2 regions of the Aeromicrobium sp. P5_D10 genome follow, and region 2 is predicted to be linked to the other one. Evidence: riboswitches for the same ligand, from Rfam matches in the RefSeq annotation. Region 2 holds a riboswitch; the other holds the start of a gene.
The links. A riboswitch is a leader RNA that binds a small molecule or an ion and turns the genes downstream of it on or off. The one in region 2 is predicted to bind thiamine pyrophosphate.

Region 1 (15,064 bases), on a different contig from region 2:
CCGTCCGGGTCGAGAACTCACTGCGAGATCAGGCAGCGGAGGCGCACTTCGTAAGGTCCTTGCTCAGGCCGGCGAGCTTCTTCTCGTCGTCCTTGTTCTCGTAATCCTTCTTGCCTTCGACGATCGCGTTGAGCGTCTTGTCGGACAGTTCAGACTCTTCGAAAACCTTGGCGATGCAGTCGGCGGTCTTCTTGGGCACGGCAGTACCGAAGACGCTGTTCTTGCCGGTCAGTGCCTTGGAGATCTCGTCGGTGGTGGGGCGGTCGCCGCCACCTCCGCCACATGCGGCGGTCAAGGTCAGTGCGGCTGCCACGATGGCGGCGCTGAGTGTTTTCTTCACGGGTCCCCCTTATGTTCGGGCCCGCGTCAAAGGGTGCGGACCAACATCAGCATGTTGCCAGTAGTACGGAGCCGGCATGACAGGGACTCGCTGTCACGCCCGTCACACCCGGCTAAATGTCCACATCGTGGTACGAGTTGTCTCACGGCTTGACCATCGCCGCGAGGCGCACCACAATGAGGGGGTGAAGATCCAGATTCTTGTAGTAACCATGTGACGCGACAGACCTCACCAGGGTCACGCGTCTCCCTCGATTGCCTTCGGGCCGAGGGATTTTTTTATGCAAACTCCTCTGGCAGAGACCGGCATACGATGGAACAAACAGTGAGGTACCAGAACACATGACCGAGCAGATCGCTGAGCAGCTCACCGGGGCCCAGAGTCTCGTGCGAGCGCTGGAGCACGCCGACGTGGACACGATCTTCGGAATCCCCGGCGGCGCGATCCTTCCGGCGTACGACCCCCTGTTCGACTCCGAGAAGATCCGGCACATCCTGGTACGCCACGAGCAGGGTGCAGGGCACGCGGCTCAGGGTTATGCCATGGTCACCGGCAAAGTCGGCGTCTGCATGGCGACATCGGGTCCTGGCGCCACCAACCTCGTCACGGCGATCGCGGACGCCTACATGGATTCGGTTCCGATCGTCGCGATCACCGGACAGGTGGCAACCCACCTAATCGGCACCGACGGATTCCAAGAGGCCGATATCCGCGGCATCACGCTGCCGATCACCAAACACAGCTACCTCGTCACGGACCCGGCCGACATTCCCCGGGTTATCGCTGAGGCTTTCCACATCGCGGGTTCCGGACGTCCGGGACCAGTACTCGTCGACATCGCCAAGGACGCCCTGCAGGCGCAGACGACGTTCCAGTGGCCCAGCGAGCTGGCCCTGCCGGGTTACCGTCCGACGACCCGCCCGCACGGTAAGCAGGTGCGTGAGGCAGCGCGTCTGATGGCCACCGCGAAGCGGCCCGTGCTCTACGTCGGCGGCGGAGTCATCAAGGCCGATGCTGCCGCCGAGCTGAAGGTACTCGCCGAGTTGACCCAGATTCCGGTCGTCACGACCCTCATGGCTCGCGGCGCGTTCCCCGACTCGCACGAGTTGCACCTCGGGATGCCCGGGATGCACGGCACCGTCGCAGCGGTCATGGCGCTGCAGAAGAGCGATCTGCTGATTTCGCTCGGGGCACGTTTCGACGACCGGGTGACGGGTCTGCTGTCGACGTTCGCGCCCCTGGCCAAGGTCATCCACGCCGACATCGACCCGGCCGAGATCTCCAAGAACCGCACGGCCGACGTGCCGATCGTCGGCGACTGCCGCGAGGTCATCGCCGATCTGATCACGGTTCTGCAGAAGCAGGCTGACGACGACAGCGTCATGGGCGACTACAGCGCCTGGAAGAATCAGATGCTCGCCGCGAAGGCCAAGTTCCCCGTCGGTTATGACAAGCCCGCCGAAGGATTGGCGCCGCAGACCGTCATCGAGCGGCTCAGCGCTATCGCCGGACCCGAGGCCACATATGTGGCAGGCGTCGGCCAGCACCAGATGTGGGCGGCGCACTACGTCGATTACGAACGTCCGCGCCAGTGGCTCAACTCCGGTGGAGCCGGGACGATGGGCTACTCGGTGCCGGCGGCGATGGGCGCCCAGGTCGGTCTGCCCGGATCGGTCGTGTGGGCCATCGACGGCGACGGCTGCTTCCAGATGACGAACCAAGAGCTTGCAACGTGTGCGATCGAAGGCATTCCGATCAAGGTCGCCGTCATCAACAACTCCTCGCTCGGCATGGTCCGGCAGTGGCAGACACTGCTGTACAACGAGCGCTACTCCAACACCGACCTCAACACCGGTCCCGAGTCGATCGGTGCGCGCCGCATTCCCGACTTCGTCAAACTCGCCGACGCGTATGGCTGCGTCGGACTGCGCTGCGACAACGAAGCCGACCTCGACGCGACGATCGAGAAGGCCATGGCGATCACCGACCGCCCGGTCGTGATCGACTTCGTGGTCGAACGCGATGCCATGGTCTGGCCCATGGTCCACGGCGGTGCCAGCAACGACGACATCCAGATCGCGCGGGACTTGGCTCCTTCGTGGGACGAGGAAGATCTCTAAATGCGCCGTCCGATCACCCGGTCGCATGTGGGCGACCGTCACTCCGAGCAGGAAGTTTCACCGTGACCTCACATACTTTGTCCGTGTTGGTTGAGAACACCCCAGGTGTGCTCGCACGGGTCTCCAGCCTGTTCATGCGACGTGGCTTCAACATCGATTCGCTGGCCGTTGGTCCGACCGAGATCGCCGAGATCTCGCGGATGACGATCGTGGTCAACGTCGACGAACTGCCGCTCGAGCAGGTCACCAAGCAGCTCAACAAGCTTGTCAACGTCCTCAAGATCGTCGAGCTCGACTCCACGAATGCGGTCGAGCGCGAACTCATGCTGATCAAGGTCAAGACCGAACCACAGACCCGTGGGCAGGTGCTGGAGACGGTCAATCTGTTCAGGGCTAAAGTGGTCGACGTTGCCACCGATGCCGTGACGATCGAGGCGACCGGAGACGCGGGCAAGCTCACCGCGATGCTGAATGTCCTCGAGCCGTTCGGTATCCGCGAGATCGCCCAGTCCGGACGTGTGGCCATCGGCCGCGGGTCCCGCTCCATCACAGACCGCACTCTTCGGGCCGTCCCCGGCACGAAGGTCAGCTGAATCCATCAAGATTTCCCAACCAGCACTGTCCCAAGGAGAAGTACCCCGTGGCTGAACTCTTTTACGACGACGACGCAGACCTGAGCATCATCCAGGGACGCAATGTGGCGGTTATTGGCTATGGCAGCCAGGGCCACGCCCACGCGCTCAACCTGCGTGACTCCGGTGTCGACGTGCGCGTCGGTCTGGCCGAGGGCTCCAAGAGCCGGGCCAAGGCCGAGGCCGAGGGCCTGCGTGTCCTGAACGTCGCCGAGGCCGTTGAGGAAGCCGATGTCATCGTCATCCTCACCCCCGACCAGGTGCAGCGTCATGTGTACGCCGAGTCGATCGAGCCCAATCTGGTCGACGGCGATGCCCTCGTCTTCGGACACGGCTTCAACATCCGCTACGGCTACATCGCGCCGCCGGCCGGTGTCGACGTCCTCCTGGTCGCACCCAAGGCGCCGGGTCACACCGTGCGTCGTGAATTCGTCGACGGCCGTGGCATTCCCGACATCATCGCGGTCGAGCAGGACGCGACCGGCAAGGGCTGGGACATCGCGCTGTCGTACGCCAAGGCCATCGGTGGAACCCGCGCGGGCGTCATCAAGACGACGTTCACCGAAGAGACCGAGACCGACCTCTTCGGCGAGCAGGCCGTGCTGTGCGGCGGTATGTCGCACCTGGTCCAGGCCGGGTTCGAGACCTTGACCGAGGCCGGTTACCAGCCCGAGATCGCCTACTTCGAGGTGTTGCACGAACTCAAGCTCATCGTCGACCTCATGTGGGAGGGCGGCATCGCCAAGCAGCGTTGGAGCATCTCCGACACCGCTGAGTACGGCGACTACGTCTCCGGACCGCGCGTCGTCGACGCCGGTACGAAGGAGCGCATGCAGGGCATCCTGGCCGATATCCAGGACGGCACGTTCGCCAAACGCTTCATCGACGACCAGGACAATGGCGCCAAGGAGTTCCTGGAGCTTCGTGAGAAGGAAGCCGGACACCCGATCGAGAAGACCGGCAAGGTCTTGCGCTCGCACTTCTCGTGGCAGCAGCAGGACGCCGACTACATCGACGGCCAGGCCGCTCGCTAGTCACCAGTCGCACCACGAACGCCCCGCCTAGGTTCTAGGCGGGGCGTTCCCATCCCCGCACCCTCAGGCTGAGGAGGTGGATGTCGCCCCTCGAGGAGGTGGTCGTCGCCCCCACGGCGGGCGTCAAGTAACTCCTCATGCGGCGACAAGTACCTCCTCAGCGGAGAGCGCGACGTCTGCGATAGGTTCGAGGTGCAAGGCCGGGGTGCCCCACCAGGGGCTGAGATGAGACCCGCCGAACCTGATCCGGTTAACACCGGCGCGAGGGAGCCTGCCATGACGAATCATGTCACGTCCACGATTGCCACCGCGGTCCGCGAGCAGTCGCCATTGGTGCAATACATCACCAACTACGTATCGATGGACATTGCTGCCAATGTCCTCAACGCCGTGGGGGCGTCGCCGGCGATGGTGCACGATCCGCACGAGGCCGGCGAGTTCGCACGGATTGCCTCTGCCGTCGGCATAAACATCGGCACGCCGTCACCTTCCTGGGTCGATGGCATGACGGCCGCGGCCGAGGCCGCACGTGAGTCGGGTACTCCGTGGGTGCTCGACCCCGTCGCAGTCGGTGCGACGTCCTACCGGCGCACTATCGTCGCAGACCTGTTGCAGCACGCGCCTACGGTTATCCGCGGCAATGCCAGCGAGATCTTGGCCATTGCCACATCGCAGGCAGGCGGGCGGGGCGTCGACAGCCAGGCCGCATCGCTCGATGCGCTCGCGGGTGCGCGGAAACTCGCGGGGGAGTTGTCTTCGGTCGTTGTCGTGACGGGTGTCCAAGACGTCATCACCGACGGGAGCCGCACCGCGGTGGTCCACGGCGGACATGCGTTCATGCCGATGGTGACTGCCCTGGGCTGTTCGGCGACGGCGCTCGTCGCCGCGTGCTGCTCAGTCACTGAGGACCCTTTCGATGCCTCAGTGGCCGCGATGGCGATCCTCGCGGTCGCAGGGCAGCGGGCCGGACGGGACGCCGTCGGTCCTGGATCGTTCCGGGTGCGGTTGCTGGACGAACTCGCGAGCTTGGACCCGTCCTGGCTCGATGCTGCGCGCATCGACCTGTCATGACTCTCGATCTCCGCTTGTATCTGGTCACCGACCCCGGCTACGACGGTCTCGACGCGATCGTCGCGGCCGCAGTGTCGGGAGGTGTGACGTGCGTCCAAGTACGTGACAAGTCGGGCACATCGGCCGATCGTCTCGCGACGGTGTCACGTCTGCGCTCGGCGTTGCCGAAATCGGTGGCTGTGCTCGCCAACGACGACCTCGAGGCGGCCGGGTGGGGCGATGGAGTCCATGTGGGCGTCTCCGACACAGATCCTGTCACCGCACGAGCTGCGCTGGGCGACGGCGCGGTGATCGGCTGGTCGGTCAATGACCTGGACCAACTCGATGACGAGCGTCAACTGGCGGCGTGTGACTACGTTGCGGCCAGTCCCGTCTGGGCGACGCCGACCAAGACCGATACGACAGCCCCGTTCGGACTCGGGGGAGTCCGCGAGATCGCCTCGCGGCTAGCTGGGAGGTTGCCACTCATCGCGATCGGGAGCATCGACGTCAACAATGCGCGCGATGTCGTCGCGGCCGGCGCCGACGGGATTGCCGTGGTCAGCGCGATCTGCGCTGCCGAGGACCCGGCAGCCGCCGCGAGGGCTCTGTTGGCGGCCGTCGACCAAGGACTGCAAGAAAGAGGTGCGATCAGATGAGCCGCACACCCGTGATGCTGACCGTTGCCGGATCCGATCCGTCCGGCGGCGCCGGAATCCAGGCCGATCTCAAGACCGCCAGTGCGCTCGGCGTGTACGGAGCGACGGTCATCACCGCGTTGACCGTGCAGAACACCCAGGGCGTGACCGGGATCCATGCGGTGCCGGCAGATTTCATCGCCGCGCAGTATCGATCCGTGGTCGATGACCTCGACGTCCTGGCCGTCAAGATCGGCATGCTGGGTAGCGTCGAAGTCGTCCAGACCGTCGCGAAGATGCTTCGTGAACGACCGGTTCCGGCCGTCGTGCTCGATCCGGTCATGGTGGCGACTTCCGGCGACAGGCTCGTTTCCGAGGAAGCGGTCGCCGCGATCCGCGATCTGTTGCTCCCGCTGGCCACGGTCGTGACGCCCAATGCACCGGAGGCCGAGGTACTGACAGGACGAACAGTGGCGTCATTGGACGAACTGGAGGCCGCCGGTCGGGCGCTCCTGGAGCTGGGGCCGCAATATGTACTCGCGAAGGGCGGCCATCTCGCGGGCGCGGACAGCGTCGACGTCCTGGTGTCGGATTCTGGGGTGCGCCGACTGTCGGCACCTCGTGTCCAGACCCGGAACACACATGGAACAGGCTGCACGCTGTCATCGGCGATCGCGGCGTACCTGGTCCGAGGCGAATCCATGGCGGACGCAGTGGCCTCGGCCAAGGCGTACCTGACGCGAGCAATCGTCGCGGGTGCGGATCGCGAGGTCGGTCACGGCAATGGACCAGTCGATCATGGGGTGCCAGCATGAGTGTTTCCGAGCAGCTTTGGGAGTCGGTCGATGACTGGTTCTCGGCGATCTGTGACCATCCCTTCTTGTTGGGACTGATCGACGGCACCCTGCCCGAGTCGGTATTTGTCCGCTACCTGGTCGACGATGCGCACTATCTCGACCGTTACGCGCGCGTTCTGGCCCAACTCGCGGTGCGGGCCGACGATGCCGAGGGTGCCGAGATGCTCGCCGCCTCAGCGGTCGGCGCGATCTCGGCCGAACGCGAGCTGCATCGTGAATTCTTGGCGCCGCGGGGACTCGATCCCGATGTCGATACGGTGCCCGAGGCCACCCCGACCTGTGTCGCATACACCGGATTCCTGGAGTCCGCAGCGGCGACTCAGGCGTTCGATGTCGGCATCGCGGCGGTGCTGCCGTGCTTCCGGGTCTACGCCGAGGTGGGCAGGCACATCTTGTCGCGACGCGCGGCGGGGGAGCATCCGTACGCTGCCTGGATCGACACATATGCCGCCCCCGAGTTCGATGCCGCGGTCCGCCGTGCAGAGGCTTATCTCGACAAGGTCGCCGGTGACACCGCCCCGCTGCTGGAGGCCTACCAGCGCGCGACCCGTTTCGAGTGGATGTTCTGGGACGCGGCCTGGCAAGGTCAAACCTGGCCCACCCCCGTTGAGGAGGTACTTGTCGCCCCATGACGAGGTACTTGTCGTTCCCATGACGGTGCGGCAACTCTCTCGCCGCAGGGCGGTAACCCCCTCCTCAGCGTGGGGTTAGGCGATCATGTCGAGGGTTTCTTTGGCGCCGCTGCTGGACTGCTGGTGATGACGACTGGTGCTGTGGCGCGTGGGGCCGAGGACGTCCTGGTAGGCCAGCTGGAGCCGGCCGACGGCTTCGGTCAGGGCCTCGTGTGACTGCGTGTAAGGGATGCGCAGATGGCGCTCGCCGGCCGAGCCGACGTGGGAGAAGAATCGCGGTCCAGGTGTCAACAGCAGGCCGTGACGTGACGCGGCGACTGTGAGCCTGGACGACATACGTTCAGGAAGAGTGACCCACAGGTTCAACCCGCCGGTGGGGCAGGGCGCCTCGATATCGGGCAGCTGCCTCGCGAGCTCGGCGAGAAGATGGTCGCGGGCCGATCTGAGTCGAGCCCGACCCGCCGCAGCGGTCTGGCCGCCTTCGGCGAGCAGTTCGGCGACGACGAGTTGGTCGAAGGCCGAGGTGCCGAGATCGTCCATCATCCTGGCTTGGACCAGCGGCATGACCAGATCATGCGGTGCGCGGAGCCAACCGACCCGCAATCCGCCCCAGTACGACTTCGACGACGATCCCATCAGGACCGCACGCGGATCGTAGGTCGCGAAAACCGGCGGCAGCTCGACGCCGTCGAGGTTGATCTCGCGCAGCGACTCGTCGACGATCGGGATCACATCGTGACGTCGTAACTCGCGGGCCCAGACGGATCGTTCCTCGTGGGACATGACGGCGGCGGTCGGATTGTGGAAATCGGGGATGAAGTAGGCCGCTCGGTGCGATCCTCCAGCCAACATCGCGGTCAGCGACTCGATATCCCAGGGCGAGCTGCGCACCGGCAGTGCTGAGAGCCGCCCACCGACCGACTCGAAAGAGTCGTGTGCGTGCGGATAGCTCGTGCCCTCGACGACGATCCGTTCCCCGGGCGCGATGAGTGCCCGTGCCAGCAGCGAAATCGCGCCCATCGCCCCACTGGTGACGATGATCTGCTCCGGATCGGTGGGCAGACCGCCATCGGTGTACCGCTGCGCCAGGAGTTCGCGAAGAACAGGCAGCCCGTCGGGCAGATAGCCCGTCGTCGACAGCAGCCCGGGCAACTTGGCGGCGGCGGACTCGAAGGCGCGAGCGAGGCCGGGCGGTCCGATGGGCGCCGAGTACGTCAGTGCGATGGTATCCGCGTCGTCGGGAGTGATGATCATGCTGCTGGCACTCGAGGCCGCGAGCGGGACTTGGATGATGCTGCCTGAGCCTTGTCGGGAATGCAGGATCCCGGTGTCGCGAAGCTCGGCGTATACGCGGGTGGTCGTCGTCCGGCTCACACCGAGGGCTGTCGCGAGTTCGCGCTCGGACGGGAGCCTGCTCCCGTCTGCCACTCGTCCGTCGACGACGAGCAGGCGGATACGTTCGGCGATCAGCCGATAGGTCGGTCCGGATCCGTCGAGGTCGCCCAGGAGAGTCGAGAGCCGATGGGCGGAAAGAGTCACTGACACGAGGCCAGTGTTTCACAATTGGCTATTTTATCAAGGGCCAATTGCAGGCACTCTGGTTCTATGAGCGTGTTAGTTGCAGGAGTCGCGTTGATCGCGTTGGTTGTCCTGGTCGTGCATCTGTGGCGCCTCGTGGCGAGTGACGGCTATGGATTCACATCCCCGCCGCGCAGCCATCGCGAGGAGCTCGGCACGTGGGTCGACCGCGAACTTCAACGATGAGGAGTCTCGTCGCGCGGTTGATCCAGCTCAATGTCGGATTGTTCCTCTATGGCTTCACGATGGCGATGTTGGTCGAGTCGACATTGGGTCTGGACCCTTGGGACGTCTTCCACGAGGGCATCACGAATCACGTGTCCCTGACGTTCGGGCAGGTTGTCATCGCGACAGGTGCCGTCGTCCTCCTGCTCTGGATCCCTTTACGTCAGATGCCCGGCGTCGGAACCGTGCTCAATGTCGTGGTCATCGGGCTCGCAGCCGACTTCGGTATCGCGGTCATCGCTCAGCCCGACGAGATGTGGTTGCGGATTCTGCTCCTGGTCGGGGGAGTCGTGGGGAACGCCTTCGCCGGTGCGCTCTACATCGGCGCCGCGCTCGGCCCCGGGCCACGCGATGGTCTGTGGCTCGGCCTTGTGCGGCGCACGGGTCGAAGCGTGCGTTTGTGGCGCACCGTCATCGAGGTGACCGTGTTGGCGGTCGGTTTCGTTCTGGGCGGCACCGTGGGGGTCGGAACGGTTCTGTACGCGCTTGCGATCGGGCCCCTGGTCCAGGTGTTCTTGCCGCTGACTGCGGCCAAGGTGCCCGAGAAGGTCAGCGCCGCGTCGCGATGATCAACGACGCGTGGACGTCGATCAGCATCTCCACCGCGGCGAACCGCTCATCGGTCAGCCACTGCTCTCGTACCGTGTCGACACGGCCCTCGACGATGGGTGGCCAGTAGTCCGACGGGACGAAGTCATCGAGGATCACGATGCCGCCGGGCTCCATCAGATCGGCCAGCACATCGATACTCTCCATGACTTCGCGAACATCGACGAACAGCATCGAGAACGGTGCATATTGCTCGAGCGTCGACCAGTCGCCGGCGATCACGTCGATATTGGGAGTGTCGGCGAAGATCCTCTGCACGTCGCCGGCCAGCGCCGGATCGAGCTCGGCGCTCACGACGTGAGCTGACTTGGGAGCGCCGCTCGACAGCCACGCCGAGCCGACGCCGCAGCCGGTGCCGAGCTCGGCCAGGGTTCCGGTGCGCGAGGCGGCGAGCGATGCGAGCAGGCGACCGGTCTCATTGCGGATCGAGGTGATGAAGCCACGCTGACGCGAGAGGTTCAGAGCGCTGGCGACGAGATCGGGGACTTCAGCTGGTGCACTCACGTGGCCAGTCTGTCACGAGTCGCGCACGTTCCCCGCCCGCGACGTCTCGTCGGCGAAGAGATGACCACAGGGTGAGACACGCGCGGTAGGTACTTACAGAAACCGGGGGAGACGTTATGGTTATCCCTACCATGCGGAAGCAGCTTGTAGTAATCGCTTGCCGCGGCAGGGCCTCTTAGGGCTACACCCTGCCGCGGAGTTTCGGCGTTGGCCCGCCGTTCCGCCGCAGGGTAGGTGATCATGATCTGATCCCACACTCGCTGAACTCTCCTGGCTGATCCCGGGACGTTTGCGGCGTGCTGGACGGCGGGACTCCGCCGGACACGCAGCCGACAAACCGTCCGATTCGCAAAGGAGATCATCATGGAACCGCAGCTGATGGAGTGGGGCCCCGCGCATCTGCGCGACGACGCTCGTCCGATCGAGCTCGAACTGGCCGACCGTCCCGATGACAACTGACCGCATGATGATACTCGGGTTTCACATCCTGAGACATCATCCGTAGAATGACGCCCATGACCAAGTCTTTCTCGCTCGCAGTTGTCGCCGGTGACGGCATCGGACCCGAGGTCACCTCGCAGGCTTTGCAGGTGCTGAACTCGGTGGCGCCATCGCACGGAATCTCGTTCCACACGACCGATTACGATCTCGGCGCACGGCGGTACCACGCGACTGGCGAGACCCTGCCCGACTCGGTGCTAGCGGAGATTCGCGGACACGACGCGATCTTGTTGGGCGCCATCGGCGACCCGAGTGTGCCGTCCGGTGTCTTGGAGCGTGGCCTGCTGCTCAAGCTGCGCTTCGAACTGGATCACTACGTCAACCTGCGACCGTCCAAGCTGTTCACGGGCGTCGGCTCGCCCCTGGGCGATCCCGGCGAAATCGACTTCGTCGTCGTTCGCGAAGGCACTGAGGGGCCGTACGTCGGCAATGGCGGTGCGATCCGGGTCGGCACACCACACGAGCTCGCGACCGAGGTCAGCATCAACACCGCATTCGGCGTCGAGCGGGTCGTGCGTGACGCCTTCGCTCGCGCGCAGGCACGTCCGCGCAAGAAGCTGACGCTGGTCCACAAGAACAATGTCCTCGTCCACGCAGGTCACCTCTGGACGCGTACCGTCGATGCGATCGCGCCCGAGTTCCCCGACGTCACAGTCGATTATCTGCACGTCGATGCGGCCACGATCTTCTTGGTGACTGATCCGTCCCGGTTCGACGTCATCGTCACCGACAACCTCTTCGGCGACATCCTGACCGACCTGGCTGCCGCGATCACCGGCGGAATCGGGCTGGCCGCCAGCGGCAACGTCAACCCCGACCGGTCAGTGCCAAGCATGTTCGAGCCAGTCCATGGCTCGGCACCCGATATCGCCGGCCAGTCGAAGGCCGATCCGACCGCTGCCATCCTGTCCGGCGGAATGCTGCTGGAGCACCTTGGTTTCCCCGAAGCAGCAGCGCAGGTCACGGCGGCCGTCGAGGCTGACATCGCCGAGCGCACGACTACTCGTTCCACGCAGGAGGTGGGAGAGGCCATCACACAGCGCGTCACGGATCTGAGTACGGCCGCGGGCGTATCGGTCGCCTGACGACCGTTTACCCACCGAACCCAGAAAGTTGTACCGTGACGAATATGACCTCCACCCCGTTCGCAGCCACACTCACGCAGAACCCGGCGCCTAGGAGCGCTGAGCAGCGTGCCGCGATCCTCGCCGACCCGGGCTTCGGCAATCACTTCACCGACCACATGTTCTTGGCCGAATGGACGCCCGAGACCGGCTGGGCCGATGGCCGGGTGGTCCCGTACGGGCCGTTGCAGATCGATCCGGCGACCGCAGTGTTGCACTACGCGCAGGAGATCTTCGAGGGTCTGAAGGCCTACGTCCACGCCGATGGATCAGTCTGGTTGTTCAGGCCTGAGGCCAATGCTGCCCGCATGCAGCGTTCTGCTCACCGCCTGGCCCTGCCCGAGTTGTCGACTGACTGGTTCATCGGTTCGATCGAAGCCCTCATCGCGGCCGACCGCGACTGGGTGCCCGCAGGCGGCGAGACGAGCCTCTACCTGCGTCCCTTCATGTTCGCCTCCGAGGTCTTCCTCGGCGTCCGACCGAGCCAGCATGTGACCTACTCGGTCATCGCTTCGCCTGCGGGCGCGTACTTTCCCGGCGGTATGCAGGCCGTTTCGATCTGGCTGTCGTCTGAATACTCGCGTGCGGGTACCGGTGGCACGGGTGCGGCCAAGTGCGGCGGCAACTACGCAGCCAGCCTGCTCCCACAGCAGGAGGCCAGCGCGAATGGCTGTGCGCAGGTGGCATTCCTCGACTCCGTCGAGCACAAATGGATCGAAGAGCTCGGCGGGATGAATCTGTACTTCGTGAGGTCGGACGGCTCGATCGTCACCCCGGAGCTGTCCGGCTCGATCCTGGAGGGCATCACACGCGATTCGATCATGCAGCTTGCTCGCGACCTCGGCCACGAAGTTGTCGAGCGCAGGATCTCGATCGACGAATGGCGCGAAGGTGCCAAAGACGGCTCGATCACTGAGGTGTTTGCGTGTGGCACGGCTGCGGTCGTGACACCCGTGGGTTCGCTCAAGTGGGACGGCGGCGAGGCCGTCACCGGCGATGGCGAACCCGGCAAGGTCACCACCGACATCAGAGCGGCGCTGGTCGACATCCAATACGGCCGTGCTGAGGACCGACACGGCTGGTTGCACCCCGTCACGTCCTAGGAAACTGTCTGCTGGGAAGGGGCAGCAGAAGTGCGAACTCGGTTACTCATGGGTAGCGGAACGTGCTTCACCACTTTGGATCCAATCTGTGATGAACTGGACCTGAGAACTGTCCCTACCTAGGAGAATCCATGTCCGACGCCACACGTTCCGAGCATGACCTGATCGGAGACCGTGAGGTTCCTCTCGACGCGTACTGGGGTGTCCACACACTCCGTGCCCTCGAAAACTTCCCCATCACCGGCATCCCGATCGGTACGAGCCCCTATCTGGTGGCGGCGCTTGCTGCTGTCAAGCAGGCAGCGGCAGCGGCCAATAACGAGCTCGGCCTGCTTGACGACGAACGCTACGGCGCGATTCGCACCGCTTGCGAGGAAATTCGCGGGGGTGCGCTGGTCGACGAGTTCGTGGTCGACGTGATTCAGGGCGGTGCCGGCACGTCGACCAATATGAACGCCAACGAGGTCATCGCGAACCGGGCACTGGAGATTCTGGGACACAAGAAGGGCGACTACGCCTTCATCCACCCCAATGAGCACGTCAATCTGAGCCAGTCGACCAATGACGTCTACCCGACCGCGATCAAGATCGCGATCATCCTGGCCACGCACGATCTGCTGGCGGCGATGGAAGTCCTGGAGGCGTCATTCGCCCGTAAGGCCGATGAATTCCATGACGTGCTCAAGATGGGGCGCACGCAGCTGCAAGACGCCGTGCCGATGACACTGGGTCAGGAGTTCCGGACCTATTCGCTCATGATCGGCGAGGACCGGGCACGCCTGAGCGAGGCCGTGCTGCTGCTGCATGAGATCAACCTCGGAGCGACCGCGATCGGCACTCAGCTCAACGCTCCCGGTGGCTACGTTCCGATCGCCTGCGGCCACCTCGCCGAGCTCACCGGACTCCCGTTGGAGACGGCTGTCGACCTGATCGAGGCAACCCAGGACTGCGGTGCGTTCGTCCAGCTGTCGGGAACGCTCAAGCGCGTTGCGGTCAAACTCTCGAAGATCTGCAATGATCTGCGACTGCTCTCGTCCGGGCCGCGTGCCGGATTCAACGAGATCAACCTGCCCCCCGTGCAAGCCGGATCGAGCATCATGCCGGGCAAGGTCAACCCTGTGATCCCCGAGGTTGTCAACCAGGTCGCATTCCAGGTCATCGGTCACGATATGACCGTGACGATGGCGGCCGAGGGTGGCCAGTTGCAGCTCAACGCCTTCGAACCGGTCATCTGCTATTCGCTGTCGGCCGGAATCTCACGTCTTCGTGAGGCCGTCCTGGTGTTGGCGACGCGCTGTGTCGACGGCATCACGGCCAACGAGGAACTGTTGCGGGCCGAAGTGGAGAACTCGATCGGCTTGGTGACCGCGTTGAATCCATATATCGGGTACGCCGCAGCCACCGAGGTCGCGCTGGAAGCGCTGCAGTCCGGACGCGGCGTCGCCGAACTCGTGCTGGAGCGCGGGCTCCTGCCGCGCGAGCAGCTCGAGGCCATCTTGCGTCCCGAGGTGTTGGCCAATCTGGCTCCCCGCCCCCCGGTGGCAACCCAGTTGTAGCCGCTGTGTGGTGCGGCTCAGGCGAAGATGGCCGTTGCCGGATCGCCGTCAATCCGCACCACTAGTACATCGGCTGCGGCGTCGTACTCGATGACGCAGCCGATGTAGCGGTCCTTGGGTGTTTCGGGGGCTTCGGCGTCACCGAGTCCGTAGGCGATGTCGCGCAGTGTGATGGTGGCATCGCCCACGGGGTCGTTGGCCGGCCATTCGGCGATGAGCCGGTGCACGAGCCCGGCCAGCACCGCGCTGAACATGGGATGGCGTGCCTGGTCGACGTCGGTCAGCAGGATCTCTGGAAGCCCGAACGACTTCAGCCCGACGGTGCGTAGCTCGGATCGGTCCAGTGAGCTGTAGTCGACGACGTACCACTGGGTCGCGTGCGCGAGTGACACCGAGCTGGAGCTCTGCTCGATCACGCGGGGAATGCTCAAGTCGACGACGACACCGTCGTGCTCCTCCGCGATCTGGAGCGCCTCGATCCGGGTGTCGCGTTGCGTGAACGCCGCGGTGTCCACACTGGTGCTCCGCATGAGGAGCAACTGGTGCTGCCGGGACTGCAGC
Region 2 (15,064 bases):
TGCAGGTCGAGAAGTCGAGGATGCCCTTCCAGGTGAAGTCTTCGACCTTGCCGACGCCGAGCTTGGCGAAGTCCTCTTCGTCGAGGTCGTCCATGTCCTCAAGGTCGAGCGGCTTGCCCTTGACGTAGATCGGCTGCAGGCCGCCGAGGGCCGTCTTGCCGCTGCTGTTGCGCTTGAACCAGATATTCGGCCAGGCCAGAAAACGGTGCCAGGCAACACCCATCGTGAGGTTGAGGGCGATCACGATGAGCCAGATCATCGCGGAGACGACCTTGATCATCGCGATGATGTAGATGATGTTCTCGAGCGTGTCGATCGAGTCCGGCCCGGTGGGGAACAGATTGCCGAAGTACTGCGAGATCGGGAAATGGAATGCGGTCGCGTGCTCGGCATGCTCGCCGCCGTGCGCCTTCGCCAGGTTGTACTCGGCGCCGCGGATGAACAAGATCGCGATGCTCTCCAGGAACACCATGGCCTCGACGAAGTACGCCTGGCCCATGCGTGAACCGAAGAAGCGGCTCTTGCGCTCGAGGCGGCGGGGGTGCTTGACCTGTCGGTAGACGATCAGCGGCAGGATCGCGAGTGCGCCGAGCAACCCGATGACATCGCCGAGCCACTCGTAGAGGAAGAACTTGCCGATGATCGGCCAGGTGAAATCGGCGTCGAACAGCTGGAAGAATGCCTGAGCGACGGCAGTGCTGAGCACGATGAAGGCGGCAAATGCGAACCAGTGCAGGATGCCGACCCAGGTCCATTGGAGCATCCGGGTGTGACCGAACGTTTCGATCAGCATGTTCGCGGTGCGCTTGGCGGGATTGTCGGTACGTCCGATGACGGGCTGACCCGAACGGATGACCTGCAGCATGTTGAGGACTGCCTTGGTGATCAGCGGCAGAGCAACAGCTGTGACGACAAGCGATACGACGATCGCGACGACCTGCATGGAGGCCCCATTTCCTGTGATACGACCCTGACAGTTAGGCCTGACATTATCCGGTGGTTGTCGGGTGCATCGAGTAAGGCTTGCCAAAGCCGGGTCGGTGAAGTGCAGCTCACATACTGACAGTGTGCTCAGTTCTTGCGCTTGGGCAGGTCTGCGTGGATCTTCTTGGTTCGGTACGAACCGTCCTTGCGCCGCTTGACCCAGAGTTCGCCGGTGACGACGATGCGGCGACCGCGTTTCGTTGCGCCGAAGACTTGCTGGTGCACCCATTCTGGGAGGTCGGTGTGCCCGGCGAGCTCCCGGCCGACCATGACGGGGGTGTTTTCCGGGCGGGCGCCGGTGTCGAGCCACACAGGGATGGTTCGCTCCGGATCGTCGTCATCGTCGTCTTCGGCTGCTTCGTGCCAGGCGCCTACGCGTGCTGTGAAGAGTCCCGTGGGTCTGAAGGGAAGTTTCTCCTCATCCCACAGGCCCCATTTGCTGGCTGGGCGAAGGCCTGCGGGCAGCTCGAACTGTTCGGGTGAATCGTCTCTCAGACCGTCCCGGAGTCTCCCGAAGCGGTACTTCAGGATCACCCCGTGCATGTGGCTGGGACGACGCCCCTTCTCCCAGGATCCGAACAGGACGCGGTGCAGCCGGGTTTCCGGGCCGTATGCGCTCTCGATGACGTTGCGGGCCTTGAGCGCGGCGACCAGCAGATCTGGGGACGTGCGGCCGGTCGCCTGGCGTTGGGCCCAGGCGTCTTCGTACGCCGCGAATGCCTGTTGGTTGGTGTTGGGCTCAAATGTGCCTACGCCCGATTCCGCAGGGTAGAAGTCGTCCATGGGCTCGACCCTAGGTGCTGACGGTCTCGCCCTTGACCGGAACCAACGGGATCGCCAGGAGGGGGAAGACAGCGACGAGACCGAACGCCCAGCCGTATCCGGCGCCGGTGATGAGCGCGCCGATGACCGGAGGTGCCGCTGCCGCAGCAAGGAACTGGCCGGTGTTCTGGGCGCCCAATGCGCGGCCCGACCAGTAAGGGCCGCTGATCTCGGCGACCGACGTGAAGGCCAGCCCGTTGTCCGCGACGGTGATGATCGATGCCAGAACGACGATCCCGATGGCCACCGGCGTGCTCTCGAAGACACCGAGCGCGACCAGGGTGACGGCAGCGACGACCGCGACGGTGCGCATGGGCCTCAGGCGACTGCCGGCCCGGTCGGACCAGGTGCCGGCGGCGATGCGTCCGGCGGCGCCGAGCACCTGGGTCGCCGCGACGAGCAGGCTCGCGGCCAGGGTTGACCAGCCCTTCTCGTCGATGAGCCACACGAGGGTGAATGTCCAGACCGTGAACTGCGGGACGACGAGCAGGATCGACGCCGCATGGATGCGCCAGAGCCGGTCGTCGCGGGTGTAGGGATTGTCGAGATGTCCGAGGTCGGCGGCCTCGGCCCTGGTGGGTCGCGGCGGGTCGACGATGAGCGTCGCGGTCAAGACGGCGGTCAGACCGCAGATCACCGCGATCGTCAGCATCGTGGTCCGCAGGTCGAAGGCATCGACCAGATTGGGGATCACGAGCGCCGCGATGCCGACGCCTACTGGCTGAGCGGTCTGGCGGATGCCCATCGCGGTGCCGCGCCGATCGGGCGGGAACCAGCCGATCACGACCCGGCCACTGGCCGAGTTGGTGCTGGCGCCGCCCATGCCGCCGATGAACATGAAGATCGCCAGCCAGACGAAAGAGGTGCTGAACGCGGCGGCGGTGGCGCCTGCCGTCAGGATCGCCAGTCCGACAGACATCGAGGTGCGTTCGCCGATGCGGTCGACGACAGCGCCCCACGCGAACAGGGTCAGCATCATGCCGACCGTGGCCGAGGATGCGACGAGTCCGGCTTCGACCAGACTGAGTCCCTGTTTGAGGTGCAAGTAGGGGATCAGGAACGGCGTCGCATTGACGTACATGCTGCTGGCGGACTGGCCGATCATCGACACCGCGAGCATGAGCCAGCGGTTCGGGGTCGAACTCCTTGCGGCCATTTTGTCCACATCCTGATACGAATCGTCTCAGGATTCAGACTACTCCATCCACATCGCCCGGGGGCCGGTGCGTTGGCGTCCACGTCGACGCACGAAGTGGACGCCAGCGCACCGCCCCAGGTTTCGGGTGGACGCCAACGCACCGCCCGGGGGGTGGGAGGGGCTTACTGGGTCAGGACGCCCATGTGGGCGAGGGCTTCCTTCAGGAGGGAGCCACGGCCGCCCTCCATGTCGTTGAGTACCTCGGGATCGGCCGCCTCGGTCGGCGTGAGCCAGGTCAGTTCGAGCGCGTCTTGGCGAGGATCGCACTCCCCGGTGACCGGAACGACGTAGGCCAACGACACCGCATGCTGACGCGGATCGTGCAATGCCGTCACACCCGGCAGCGGGAAGTACTCCGCGACCGAGAACGGTACGGTCGACGCCGGGAGCTGAGGGAATGCGGTCGGTCCGAGATCCTTCTCGAGATTGCGAAGCAGCGCTTCGCGCACAGACTCGCCGTGCAGGACGCGACCGGACACCAGGGTGCGGCTGATGACGCCGGTTGTTGCCGATCCGCGCAGCAGGACGCCGATCAGGTCGACCTGGCCCAGTGGGTTAATCCGGACCGGGACCGCCTCGACGTACAGGATCGGGACGCGCGCTCGCGTCTCGTCGAGTGCGAAGTCGGGAAGCCAGCCGGGATTGGGATCAGGAGTGCGCACGGACATGGCCACATTCTGTCCTACGGCTGGTGATGACGAGCGGGCCCGCGCGCGGATAGCACATGAAAAGGCGCGAGTGCGGTGCTGAGATTTAACCTGACGGGCCGTCATGAAACCGCGGCGAAACTGCTTTTGAAACGATTCGAAACCAGTGTGTCGGACTCTGATGACCTCATCGAAGGAGTCTGTGTGATCTCAGAACAACGACACGGGTGGCGGACCGGACTGGCCGCCGCACTCGTATCCATTCCCCTGGCCTGTCTACCGTCAATCGCTGTGGCCGCCGATGGCGACCTCGCCTCAGGATCCGGCTGGGAAGTGACCCAAGCCCCCGGCGGCTACCTCGTCACAGTCGAGCTCGACAAAAAGCTCCCGATCGTTTCGGATGCGCCGACGATCGAGGTTGACGGAGTCTCGATCGGCCTTGCGACCGAAGCTGCGGACGGCAAGAGTCTGTCGGTTTTCACGACCGACCCAGACGTTGCCGAAGCCGACAACGCCGAAGCTGGTTGGTTCAGTAAGCCGAGCGGTGGCACCGTCCAAAAGGCCGCGGCGGTCCCGGCAGCAGACGCCGATCCCGAACCCCTCGACGAGAACCCCGCCTCGACAGGCTCGTACGCATTCACCGAGGCGGTCTACAACTTCGGCGCCCAGGCGATCCCGCTCGCGGGGATCGGTGGCGTCCGCGGCGAGCTGCAGGGCAAGGTCTACCTGCCCAAGACCGGAGGGGCCCGCCCGACGGTGATCCTGCTGCACGGCCGTCACACCTCCTGCACGTCACCTCCCGGCAGCGGCGGAGTCTCCAATCCGCTGCGCTGGCCGTGTGGTCCCAATCAGGTCAACATTCCGAGTTTCGCCGGCTACGACGGCACCGCCCGCGCGCTGGCGAGCCACGGCTACGCCGTTGTGTCGATCGCTGCCAACGCGGTGAACTCCAATGACAATGAGCTCGCACTCGACCGCGGCGCCCAGGCCCGCGGACAGCTGCTGCTCGACACCCTCACGATGCTCGACCAGGCAAGCAAGGGCGAGCCGGTCAGCTATCGCGACGCGCAGAAGGGTCAGGACGTCACACTGGCCGATGCGCTCGCTGACCAGGGCCCGTTGCCCGGACTGACTGTCGGCACCGAAGGGCTGAGCGCTGCGGATTTCGTCGGCCGCTTCGACCTGACGAACGTCGGCATGATGGGGCACTCGCGCGGCGGTGAGGGCGTCACCTCAGCGGCGACCCTCAATCAGGCGCTCGACAAGCCGTGGGGAATCAAGACGATCCTGCCTCTCGCGCCGGTCGACTTCAACCGCATGACGGTGCCGAATGTCGCGATGAACGTCGTCCTGCCCTACTGCGACGGCGACGTCTCCAACCAGCAGGGCCAGCACATGCTCGACGACACGCGCTACGCCTTCGACGACAACTCGTTGCGCAGCGCCGTGTGGGCCATGGGTGCCAACCACAACTTCTACAACACGGTGTGGACGCCCGGCGTCTACCCGTACTCGGTGAGCGATGACTGGGGCGCGAACTCGGCGGACGCCGTGTGTGGACCGCAGGCCGCCACCAATATCCGTATGACGGCACAGGAGCAGTACGACATGGGCACGGCCTACATGGCCGGCTGGTTCCGTCTGACGATGGGTGCCGAGAAGCAGTTCCTGCCCATGTTCGACGGTTCGGGATCGGTTCCGGCCGTCCTGAACGGCGAGGATGTTCGCAGCGTGTCGACGGCTCCGGCAACAGAGCGCGCGACGATTGCGACGTTCGAGTCGACCAGCTCGCTGATCCGCACGCAGGGCGCCGCGACGGCGACGCTGTGCGCCAGCGCCTGGGGACGGACGCTCCCGACGCAGTTGCCGACGTGTTCGACGGCCCTGGGAACCAGCGCGACACCGCACTGGACTCCCGCGACCAATGGCGGCAACGTTCCGGCGACACCCATGACGAAGCTGTCGTGGAGCGCGCTGTCGACCGGCAACACGACCCAGACGCCCAGCGAGGTGCGGGTCACGGTTCCGGCAGCTGCCCGCAAGGCAAGCGGGTACGACCGCCTTTCGGTCAAGATGGCGGCCGAAGAGACGGTCGTGACCGGCACGGATGTCAAGATCACGGTTGTCGATGGCAATGGCGTGAGCTACTCGGTGCCGGTCTCGGCGCTGAACCCGCTGGCGGTCAGCCGTTTCCCGGGCTCGACGTCGGCGTTGCTGAAGAAGATCGTGCTGCAGCAGGTCAACCTCCCGACGTCGACGTTGGCGGACGCAGGCCTCAATCTGTCGGACATCCGCGAAGTGCGGCTCGGCGCGGCGACCGGTGCAGACGCGACCGCGACCGGTTCGGTCTTCCTGTCGGACCTGGCGTTCGAGAACTCGAGCGTCGGAACCCCGGTCGTCAAGAACGAGCGCACCGTCGACTTGTCTGTCCCCAAGGTCGCCGAGGGCAATGCGCCTGGGTCGGCCGACATCGCGGTGTACCTCGATGCGCCGTCGAGCAAGCCCGTCACGGGGTACGTCTCGGTGCTGGGCTCGACCACGAGCCGGGGCGGGATCACGATGGAGAAGGTGTCGTTCGCACCGGGTGAGACCTGCAAGGTCGTCACGGCGCAGGTCAACGGCGACACGCTGACCAGCTCCACCGCGAGCACGTCGATCACCAGCTCGATCATCAACGTGAACGGTGCGGTACAGGGTAAGAAGGCCTTGGGCAGCCTCGTCGTCGTCGAGGATGACGGAGTGACCGGCTCGGCCACAGCCCTTCCGGCACCCGGTATCCAGGGCGACGCGTGTGCTGAGCTCGCGGCGTCGAAGACGACCGGGGAGGTGACGATCGACGAGGAGATCGTGGCGCCCGGCGATGCTGTCGGGCTGACGGCGACGGGCTACCGGGTCGGCGAGTCCGTGGCGTTCACGCTGGCGGGTACGGCACTGGCGACGGGGATCGCCGACGGCGCTGGCAAGGTCGCGGTGACGGCTTCGGTTCCCGCCGACGCGGTGCTCGGCGTCAACGAGGTATCGGCGGTCGGCGCGGGAACGCGCTTCACGTCCACCGGCTCGATCGAGGTGCTCCAGTCCACAGCGACGACGCTGTCGATGTCGCCGGCGATCCCGGAGATCAACGAGTCAGTCACGCTCACCGCTCAGGTGACAGGTGCTGACACGGCTGGAACCGTCGAGTTCTTCGACGGCACCACGTCGCTCGGCACCGGCACCGTCGCAGGCGGTGCTGCGACCGTGACGGTCGACGGTTTCAAGGCCGGAGACCACGCGATCACCGCCACCTTCGCCAAGACGGCCACGGCCCAGGCGTCGGAGTCCAACGTCATCGGCCTGACGCTGGCGAAGGGCAAGTCCGGAATCGCGATGCTGCTGGCCACCGACTCCACGGTCTACGGCACCGCAGTCAAGGGATCGGTCGCCGTCGCCAATGGCGATGGCGGAACCGTCACCGTCAAGTTCGGCGGAAGGACGATCGATCTTCCACTGGGAGGTTCTGACTCGGTGGCGTTCACCGTGCCCGCCGGGCTGGTGCCCGGAACGTACGGCGTCGATGCGGTCTTCAACGGCACCGACAAGGTCGATCCGAGCGGTGTGGCCTCGACGGGACTGAAGATCCTCAAGAAAGCCACGACGGCATCGGTCTCCTCGAAGTCGTCGATCAAGAAGGGTAAGACGCTGACCGTCAAGACGACGATCAAGGGCGCCACGGCCGGGACGTTCCCGACCGGATCGGTCAAGATCTACGTCAAGACCGGCAAGGGCGGTTACATCCTGAAGAAGACCGTCTCGCTCACCGCGAGTAGGAAGGGAACTATCGCCACCACCGTGAAGGCGCCCAAGAAGAAGGCGACTCTGCGGATCAAGACGGTGTTCTCCGGCGATGCCAAGTACGTCGGAAGTGCGACCACAACCAGGGTCGTGAAGGTCAAGTAGGGCCCGATAGGGAACTGAGGCGGGGAGTGCCCACGGGGCGCTCCCCGTCTCGCCGCGTCCAACCAGGCCTGGACGCCTGTGGTGGCAGGATGAAATCGTGATCAACGGCGGCGTCTCGTTCTGGTGGAATCAAGTCGGCATCCCCGCGCCGCGTCCCTCGCTCGACGGCGATCTCACCTGCGATGTGTGCATCGTCGGTGGTGGACTCAGCGGTCTTTGGACGGCGTACGCCCTCGCGGCCGCCGAACCGGATCTCGACATCGTCGTTCTGGAGGCCGAGTTCGCCGGCTTCGGGGCATCGGGTCGCAACGGCGGCTGGCTGTCGGCCGAGCTGTCGGGCAGTAAGAGGCGCTATGGCGCAACGCATGGGCGCGACGGAGTCACGGCACTGGTCGGCGCGATGGAGCGTGCCGTCGACGAAGTCATCGAGGTCTGCCAGGTCGAGGGCATCGACGCCGACATCGTCAAGAACGGTGTTCTGTACGTCGCCCGGTCGAAGGCGCAACTCGTCCGGCTGCATGAGGGACTGGCCGACGACGAGGCGTGGGGCATCGGTGCCGAGCATCACCGAGAGCTTTCCGCAGGCGAGCTTGAAGACAGGATCCACGTTGCCGGCGCGATCGGCGCGACGTTCAGCCCGCACTGCGCTCGCGTCCATCCGGCCAAGCTCGTCGCGGGTATTGCCGAGGCCGTGGAGCGACGCGGCGTGCGTATCTTCGAGCAGACCAGGGCGAGTCGCATCGAGTCGGGCGTCGTGACGACAGACCGGGGCCGGGTGCGAGCCCCGCGTATTCTGCGCTGTCTGGAGGGATACACCGCAAGTATCCGCGGTCAGCGGCGCACCTGGCTGCCGATGAACTCCGCCATGATCGTGACGGATCCGCTGCCCGATTCGGTGTGGGACGAGATCGGCTGGACCGGGGCGGAACTTCTGGGTGACAGTGCCAATGCCTATTGCTACGCGCAGCGCACCGCGGACGGGCGGATCGCGTTGGGCGGGCGAGGAATCCCGTATCGATACGGTTCCCGCACCGATATCGATGGGCAGACGCAGGATTGGACGGTCGAGTCGCTGACCACGATCCTGCACGACATGTTCCCGGCGGCCCGCCGAGCTGGTATCGCCCAGGCCTGGTGCGGTGTGTTGGGCGTGCCGCGCGACTGGTGTGCGAGCGTCACCTTCGACGAACGGACGGGTCTCGGCTGGGCGGGCGGCTATGTCGGCAGCGGCCTGACCACGACGAACCTGGCCGGACGGACGCTGGCCGATCTGACCCTGGGGCGCGACACCGAGCTCACGGCGCTGCCCTGGGTCAACCGGACAGTCCGGCGCTGGGAGCCTGAGCCGCTGCGGTGGCTCGGGGTCAAGGCGATGTACGGGCTGTACCGCGAAGCGGACCGCCGCGAGAACAACGGGCTGGCCCAGCCGAGTCGACTGGCCAGGATCGGCAACGTCCTGACCGGCCGCTGAACCTGAGCTCGCTGGGTTTGACCAGAGAATCGGGTTTTGGCCCGTGAATCGCGGACAAAACCCGATTCCTTCGTCCCGGCAGGGCGATAAGTCGGTCGCGAGGTACGCTGATCTCACAAGACAGGGGAGCGCCTAACGCAGAGGGCGCTGAGAGTGCGGATCCGCCGCAGACCCTTGAACCTGCTCCGGTTAGTACCGGCGAAGGGAGTCACGATGAGTTCTGCAACTACGTCCACATCCAGGTCCTTGGTGCGTTATCGCACGATCGATCTGGTCACGATCACCACCCTCGGTGTCGCATTCGGCGTCATCTTCTGGGGGTGGGGCAAGCTGTACGAACCGCTGAGCGGTCTGGCGGTCTTCTCCTATCCGCCGACCTCAGCACTGCTCGGCGGTGTCTGGCTCACGGCGGGCGTCGTCGGCGGGCTGATCATCCGCAAGCCCGGTGCCGCATTTGCCACCGAGTTCGTCGCCGCGGCCGTGTCGACGTTCATTCTGGGCGGGACGCAATGGGGCTGGGGGGTGTACGCCTCCGGCTTCTGGCAAGGAATCGGCGCGGAGTTGATCTTCCTCGTCTTCTTCTACAAGCGATGGGGAGTTGTCGCGGCAGTGCTGGCCGGAATGCTGGCAGGTGCCTTCGGGTCGTTGTACGAGTGGAGCGCCTACATCCCGGACTACTCGATCGGCGCCAAGCTCGCTCACCTCGGATTCTTCATGTTGTCGGGCGCGGTCGTCGCGGGAGCGGGAGGCTTTTTCCTCGTCAGGGCAATGGCCCGAGCAGGCGTCCTGGATTCCTTCGGGGCGGGACGCGAACAGGCCACCGAGGGCTCGATCTGCTGATCGAGCCCGGCGAACGGGTTCTTCTGGTTGGTCCAAGCGGTGCGGGCAAGTCGACGCTCCTGCATGGCCTGGCCGGAGCGCTCGGGTCGACTATCGCCGGTGACCTCACCGGCACAGCCGAGGTCGAGGGACAATTGGGTCTGCTGCTGCAGAATCCCGCCGATGCGATCGTGGCCGAACGTATGGGACGCGACGTGGCTTTCGGCTTGGAGAATGCGGCCCTTCCTCGTGAGCAGATCTGGCCGCTGGTGGACGAGGCTCTTGTCGCTGTGGGCCTGACGTACGGGCATGAGCACTTCACCGCTGCCCTGTCTGGTGGCGAGCAGCAACGTCTGGCGCTCGCGGGGGTACTCGCGATGAGGCCCGATGTCCTCCTGCTTGATGAACCGACGTCGATGCTTGATCCGGCGACGGCCGCGAGCGTGCGCTCGGCGGTGCTGACGGCGGTCGGCGATCGCACGTTGATCGTCGTCGAACACCGCATTGAACCGTGGCTGCCGCATGTCGACCGGGTTGTCGTCCTGGGTGCCGGGGGAGTGATCGTAAGCGATGGGACCGTTGCTGAGTTCCTGGCCGGCGATGCACCGTCAGGTGTGTGGTTCCCGGGGCGACCGACGCCGACGCCGTTGGGTGTGCCGTCCGATCTGGCCGGTCCGAGCCATGACGTGCTGACAGTGAAGGCACAGGACGTGACGGTCGACTTGGTCATGCGAACGCTGCGAGGCAACCAACGCACGCGCGCGCTGAGCGGTTTGACTGTCCGGCTGAATCCCGGCGAAGTCACCGGGTTCACCGGGCCCAGCGGGGCCGGGAAATCGACCGCGCTGGCCGTGCTCGGCGGCCTGCTCAAACCTGCGTCCGGGGTCGTCACCCCCCATCTGAACCGCATGAAGTCGAAGGCGCTGGCAGCCGTCGTCGGCTGGGTGCCGCAGAATCCCGAACATGGATTCTTGACCACGAAGGTCGCGGACGAGGTGCGGCACACCTCTGATCGGCTGGAGCGGCCGATCGATGTCATGGCTGTTTTGGAAGTGTTCGGTCTGGACCGTTTCGCAGACTCCCATCCCTACCGGCTGTCCGGTGGTGAGCAACGGCGCCTGGCGCTGGCCGCTTCCCTTGCTCACCGACCCGGCGTCGTCTTGCTCGATGAGCCGACGGTCGGTCAGGATCCGGGCACCTGGTCGGCAGTTGCGGGCTGGATCGTCGCGGCCGGGACGGCCGGTGCCGCGGTGGGCGTCTCGACGCACGATGACGAGCTGCCGCTCGACGTCGAACATCGCATGGCTTCGGGGGTGCTGGTGTGAGGTCGCTGGTTGTAAGCGCCAATCCGTTGGCTCAGTTGTCGGTGGGGTTGTTCTCGCTGCTGGGCTCGTTCTGGATTCGGAGTCTGCCGGTCGCCCTGATCGCGTTGGGCGCCTACCTGCTCGTCGCGATGCTGCTGTTGCCTGGTTGGCGATATCCGTTGGCCTGCCTGGCTTTCACCTCGATTGCTGCGATCACGATCGTCTACTCGACCTGGCGGGTTGGCGGCCGAGACATCGAGCAGGCCATAACCGCAGGCCTTCGGATCGTCGTTCTGGCCTGGCCCGGCTCGGTCATGGCAGGTTACGTCGACCCGACCCGACTGGCCGACTACCTGGCGCAGAGCATGCACCTGCCTGCGCGGTTGATGGCCGCATTCGCCGGCGCGCTGCAGAAGTTCACCGGCTTCGGGCTCACGTGGCAGCAGCTCGAGCGGGTGAGACGGGTGAGGGGATTTGGAGCCAGCCGCAATCCGTTCCGCAATGGCAAGCACGTGGCGAACATGTCGTTCGCTCTCTTGGTGCACGCGATGCGTGGTGCGACGACGGCGTCGATCGCGATGGATGCGCGGGGCTTTGCCGATGCTCAGCGGCGGACCTGGGCTGAACCGGCACCGTGGACACGGCTCGACGTGTGTTGCGTCGCTGCGGCGCTACTGCTCGCTCTCGTCCCGGTCGTTGCCAGGATCCTGCTCTAGACCCCGGACTCCCCACCGGCTAAGGTGCCAACTAAGCAAGCGCTTACCTAGCCGGAGGATTTGGAATGACTCGTGTATTCGACAGCATCGACGCTCTCAAGGCTGCAGCCGGGGAGGAGCTCGGTGCCAGCGAGTGGTTGACCGTCACGCAGGATCAGGTCAACACGTTCGCCGACGCCACGGGTGACCACCAGTGGATCCATGTCGACCCGGAGCGCGCTGCCAAGGGTCCGTTCGGCGGACCCATCGCTCACGGCTATCTGACCCTTTCGCTGCTGCCGGTGTTCTCCGCCGAGATCTTTACGGTCGAGAACATCGCGTTCGGCATGAACTACGGTGCCAACAAGGTCCGTTTTCCCGCCCCAGTCCCGGTGGGTTCGCGCCTGCGGGCGAGTGCGACGCTCAAGGAGACCAACGACATCGCGATCGGAACACAGGTTGTGATCACGTTTGTGGTCGAACTCGAGGGTGCCGCCAAGCCGGTCTGTATCGCCGAGGTCGTCTACGTCTACGCGGCGGCCTGACATGCATTTCGCTTTCGACGACAAGACCAATGACCTGATCGCACGCGTCACGGCGTTCATGGAAGCCGAGGTCTATCCGGCCGAGGCCGCGCTGAAGCAGCAGATCGAGGACAACGTCACCCACGACAAGTGGACGTTTCCGCCGATCGTCATGGAGCTGCGCGCGAAGGCGAAGGCGCAAGGACTCTGGAACTTCTTCGACCCGAGCGAGCACGGCGCAGGGCTGACCAATCTGCAGTATGCACCGATCGCCGAGATCACGGGACGCAGCATCCAGATGGCTCCTGCGGTGTTCAACTGTGCTGCGCCCGACACCGGCAACATGGAGGTGCTGGGCATGTTCGGCACCACCGAGCAGAAGAGCCGCTGGCTCACGCCCCTGCTCGAAGGAGACATCCGTTCGGCCTTCGCGATGACCGAGCCGCAGGTCGCCTCCTCCGACGCCACCAACGTCGAGCTGAGCATCGTCCGTGACGGCGACGAGTACGTCATCAACGGCCGCAAGTGGTGGATCACCGGTGCGATGAACCCCGACTGCAAGATCTTCATCGTGATGGGCAAGACCGATCCCGAGGCAGCGCGGCACCGCCAGCAGTCGATGATCCTGGTCGAACGCGACACTCCTGGGCTCGAGATCATCCGCGGGATGCACGTCTTCGGCTATCACGACCGCGACCACGGCGGACACGCCGAGATGCGCTTCACCGACGTGCGGGTGCCCGCGAGCAATCTGATCGGCGGCGAGGGCGAGGGCTTCGCGATCGCGCAGGCACGCCTCGGGCCGGGTCGCATCCACCACTGCATGCGTTCGCTCGGAATCGCCGAGCGTGCGATCGAGATGATGAGCAAACGAGCTTCTGAGCGGGTCGCGTTCGGCAAGCCGATCGCCGAACAAGGCGTCGTACGGGACTGGATCGCCGAGTCCCGCGTCAAGGTCGAGCAATTGCGGCTGCTGGTCCTGAAAGCAGCCTGGCTGATGGACACCGCCGGCAACAAGGCCGCGCACACCGAGATCCAGGCGATCAAGATCGCCACTCCGCAGACCGTCGAGTGGATCCTCGACAAGGCGATCCAGGTGCACGGTGCGGGTGGTCTGAGCCAGGACTTCCCGCTCGCCGAGTGGTTCGCCGGCATGCGCACGCTGCGCTTCGCGGACGGTCCTGACGAAGTGCACAAGAACGCTCTCGCCAAGGCCGAACTCAAGCGGCACGCCTGATGGACGTCCGGGGTAAAACTGCCGTCGTCACAGGTGCCGCCAGCGGCATTGGCGAAGGAATCGTCCAGCGTCTCCTCGAACACGGCGCGTCGGTCGTGCTCGGCGATCTCGATGCGGCCCGCCTCGAGGCGACCGCCTCGCGACTTGCGCAGGAGCACGTCGGACGGGTCGCGTTCGTGGCCGGCGATGCCTCCGACAGGGGTCACATCGACGCCCTGATCTCGGCGGCTCCCGGCGATGTCGACCTGTATGTCGCCAACGCGGGCGTCTTCCGCGGCTTCGGCCTGGAAGCACCGGAGTCCGACTGGACCCTCGGCTGGGAGGTCAACGTGATGGCGCAGGTGCGTGCCGCGCAGGCGCTCGTCCCGGGTTGGATCGAGCGGGGCGCGGGCTGCTTCGTCAGCACCGCGTCGGCGGCCGGGCTGCTGACTCAACTGGGCTCGCCGACCTACTCGGTGACCAAACACGCTGCGGTCGGCTTCGCCGAATGGCTCGCAGCGACCTACGGCGACCAAGGCGTTCAAGTCTGCTGCCTGTGCCCCATGGGGGTGCGTACCGACATGCTGCACGAGGGCGAGACGAGTGATGACGCGGTGGGCCGGTTGGCGATGAAATCAGTTGTGACAGCCGGTGCGACGCTGACACCGTTGGACGTCGCGGACACCCTGCTCGAGGCGCTCGACGCCGGTACCTTCTTGGCCCTGCCCCATCCGGAGGTCGGCGAGATGTACGCCCGCAAGGCCGCCGACCAGGATCGGTGGATCGCCGGCATGCAGCGCTTCCGCACCAGCCTGGAGTCACTAGGCGAGTAGGTGACGAAGTGGCTCGCACGCGTAGGGTTGCATCCGTAGAAAGGTGCAATGTGAAGTTCACGCGCAGTTTCATCGTGATGGCGGTGGCAGAAGCCGTCGTCTTGGTGGTGTACGTCCTTGCCCAATTGGCTGATGTCGACTTCGGCTCAGCGGCATCTGCGGTGAAGATCGCGGTCGTGGCGGCGGCAGCGGTCGTGGCGGTCATGGCCTATCAGGCCTGGTCGCATCGCAACTCACTCCACACGATCTGCGCGATGCTGCTGGGACTACTCGGCGGCGCTTCGCTTGTCTCGTCGGTGACGACGGCCAAGGGCAACGAGATCTACGGCAGCGCACCGATGGCGCTGGTCGGCACGGCCGCAGTCGTGGCGACAGTCGCCGTGAGCTTGGTCGCCATGTCACGTGAAGGGCAGGAAACCCGATGATCGAACTCCTCACACCCACCCAGCTCGACGAGATGCGGCCGGCTGGCCGCTTTGTCGGTTCAGTCCTGACGGCGCTGTCCGAAGCCGCCGACGTCGGCGTCGATCTGCTCGACCTCGATGCCTTGGCACACGACATGATCCGCAAGGAAGGTGCCGAGTCCTGCTATATCGACTATCACCCGTCATTCGG

Region 1: it holds a riboswitch for thiamine pyrophosphate, as region 2 does, so the genes downstream of both, thiM (hydroxyethylthiazole kinase) here and ACXJKC_RS07330 (ECF transporter S component) in region 2, are expected to answer to the same signal.

The regions. Positions count from the first base shown of each region.
Region 1 is NZ_JBFUME010000006.1:170,096-185,159, forward strand. Features, by position in the region: gene ACXJKC_RS13350 (hypothetical protein) at 29-340, opposite strand; gene ACXJKC_RS13355 (acetolactate synthase large subunit) at 682-2,460, shown strand; gene ilvN (acetolactate synthase small subunit) at 2,523-3,053, shown strand; gene ilvC (ketol-acid reductoisomerase) at 3,101-4,126, shown strand; TPP riboswitch at 4,318-4,412, shown strand; gene thiM (hydroxyethylthiazole kinase) at 4,403-5,197, shown strand; gene thiE (thiamine phosphate synthase) at 5,194-5,835, shown strand; gene thiD (bifunctional hydroxymethylpyrimidine kinase/phosphomethylpyrimidine kinase) at 5,832-6,629, shown strand; gene ACXJKC_RS13385 (TenA family protein) at 6,626-7,303, shown strand; gene yczR (MocR-like transcription factor YczR) at 7,379-8,848, opposite strand; gene ACXJKC_RS13395 (hypothetical protein) at 8,909-9,067, shown strand; gene yczE (membrane protein YczE) at 9,064-9,675, shown strand; gene ACXJKC_RS13405 (O-methyltransferase) at 9,656-10,219, opposite strand; gene ACXJKC_RS13410 (3-isopropylmalate dehydrogenase) at 10,726-11,805, shown strand; gene ACXJKC_RS13415 (branched-chain amino acid aminotransferase) at 11,850-12,947, shown strand; gene ACXJKC_RS13420 (aspartate ammonia-lyase) at 13,079-14,503, shown strand; gene ACXJKC_RS13425 (hypothetical protein) at 14,521-15,064, opposite strand, start outside.
Region 2 is NZ_JBFUME010000003.1:476,048-491,111, reverse strand. Features, by position in the region: gene ACXJKC_RS07360 (heterodisulfide reductase-related iron-sulfur binding cluster) at 1-943, opposite strand, end outside; gene ACXJKC_RS07355 (hypothetical protein) at 1,072-1,767, opposite strand; gene ACXJKC_RS07350 (MFS transporter) at 1,778-2,962, opposite strand; gene ACXJKC_RS07345 (NUDIX hydrolase family protein) at 3,127-3,672, opposite strand; gene ACXJKC_RS07340 (Ig-like domain repeat protein) at 3,856-7,587, shown strand; gene ACXJKC_RS07335 (NAD(P)/FAD-dependent oxidoreductase) at 7,685-9,058, shown strand; TPP riboswitch at 9,171-9,282, shown strand; gene ACXJKC_RS07330 (ECF transporter S component) at 9,272-9,898, shown strand; gene ACXJKC_RS07325 (ABC transporter ATP-binding protein) at 9,892-11,202, shown strand; gene ACXJKC_RS07320 (energy-coupling factor transporter transmembrane component T family protein) at 11,199-11,897, shown strand; gene ACXJKC_RS07315 (MaoC family dehydratase) at 11,963-12,421, shown strand; gene ACXJKC_RS07310 (acyl-CoA dehydrogenase family protein) at 12,423-13,637, shown strand; gene ACXJKC_RS07305 (SDR family oxidoreductase) at 13,637-14,449, shown strand; gene ACXJKC_RS07300 (hypothetical protein) at 14,500-14,874, shown strand; gene map (type I methionyl aminopeptidase) at 14,871-15,064, shown strand, end outside.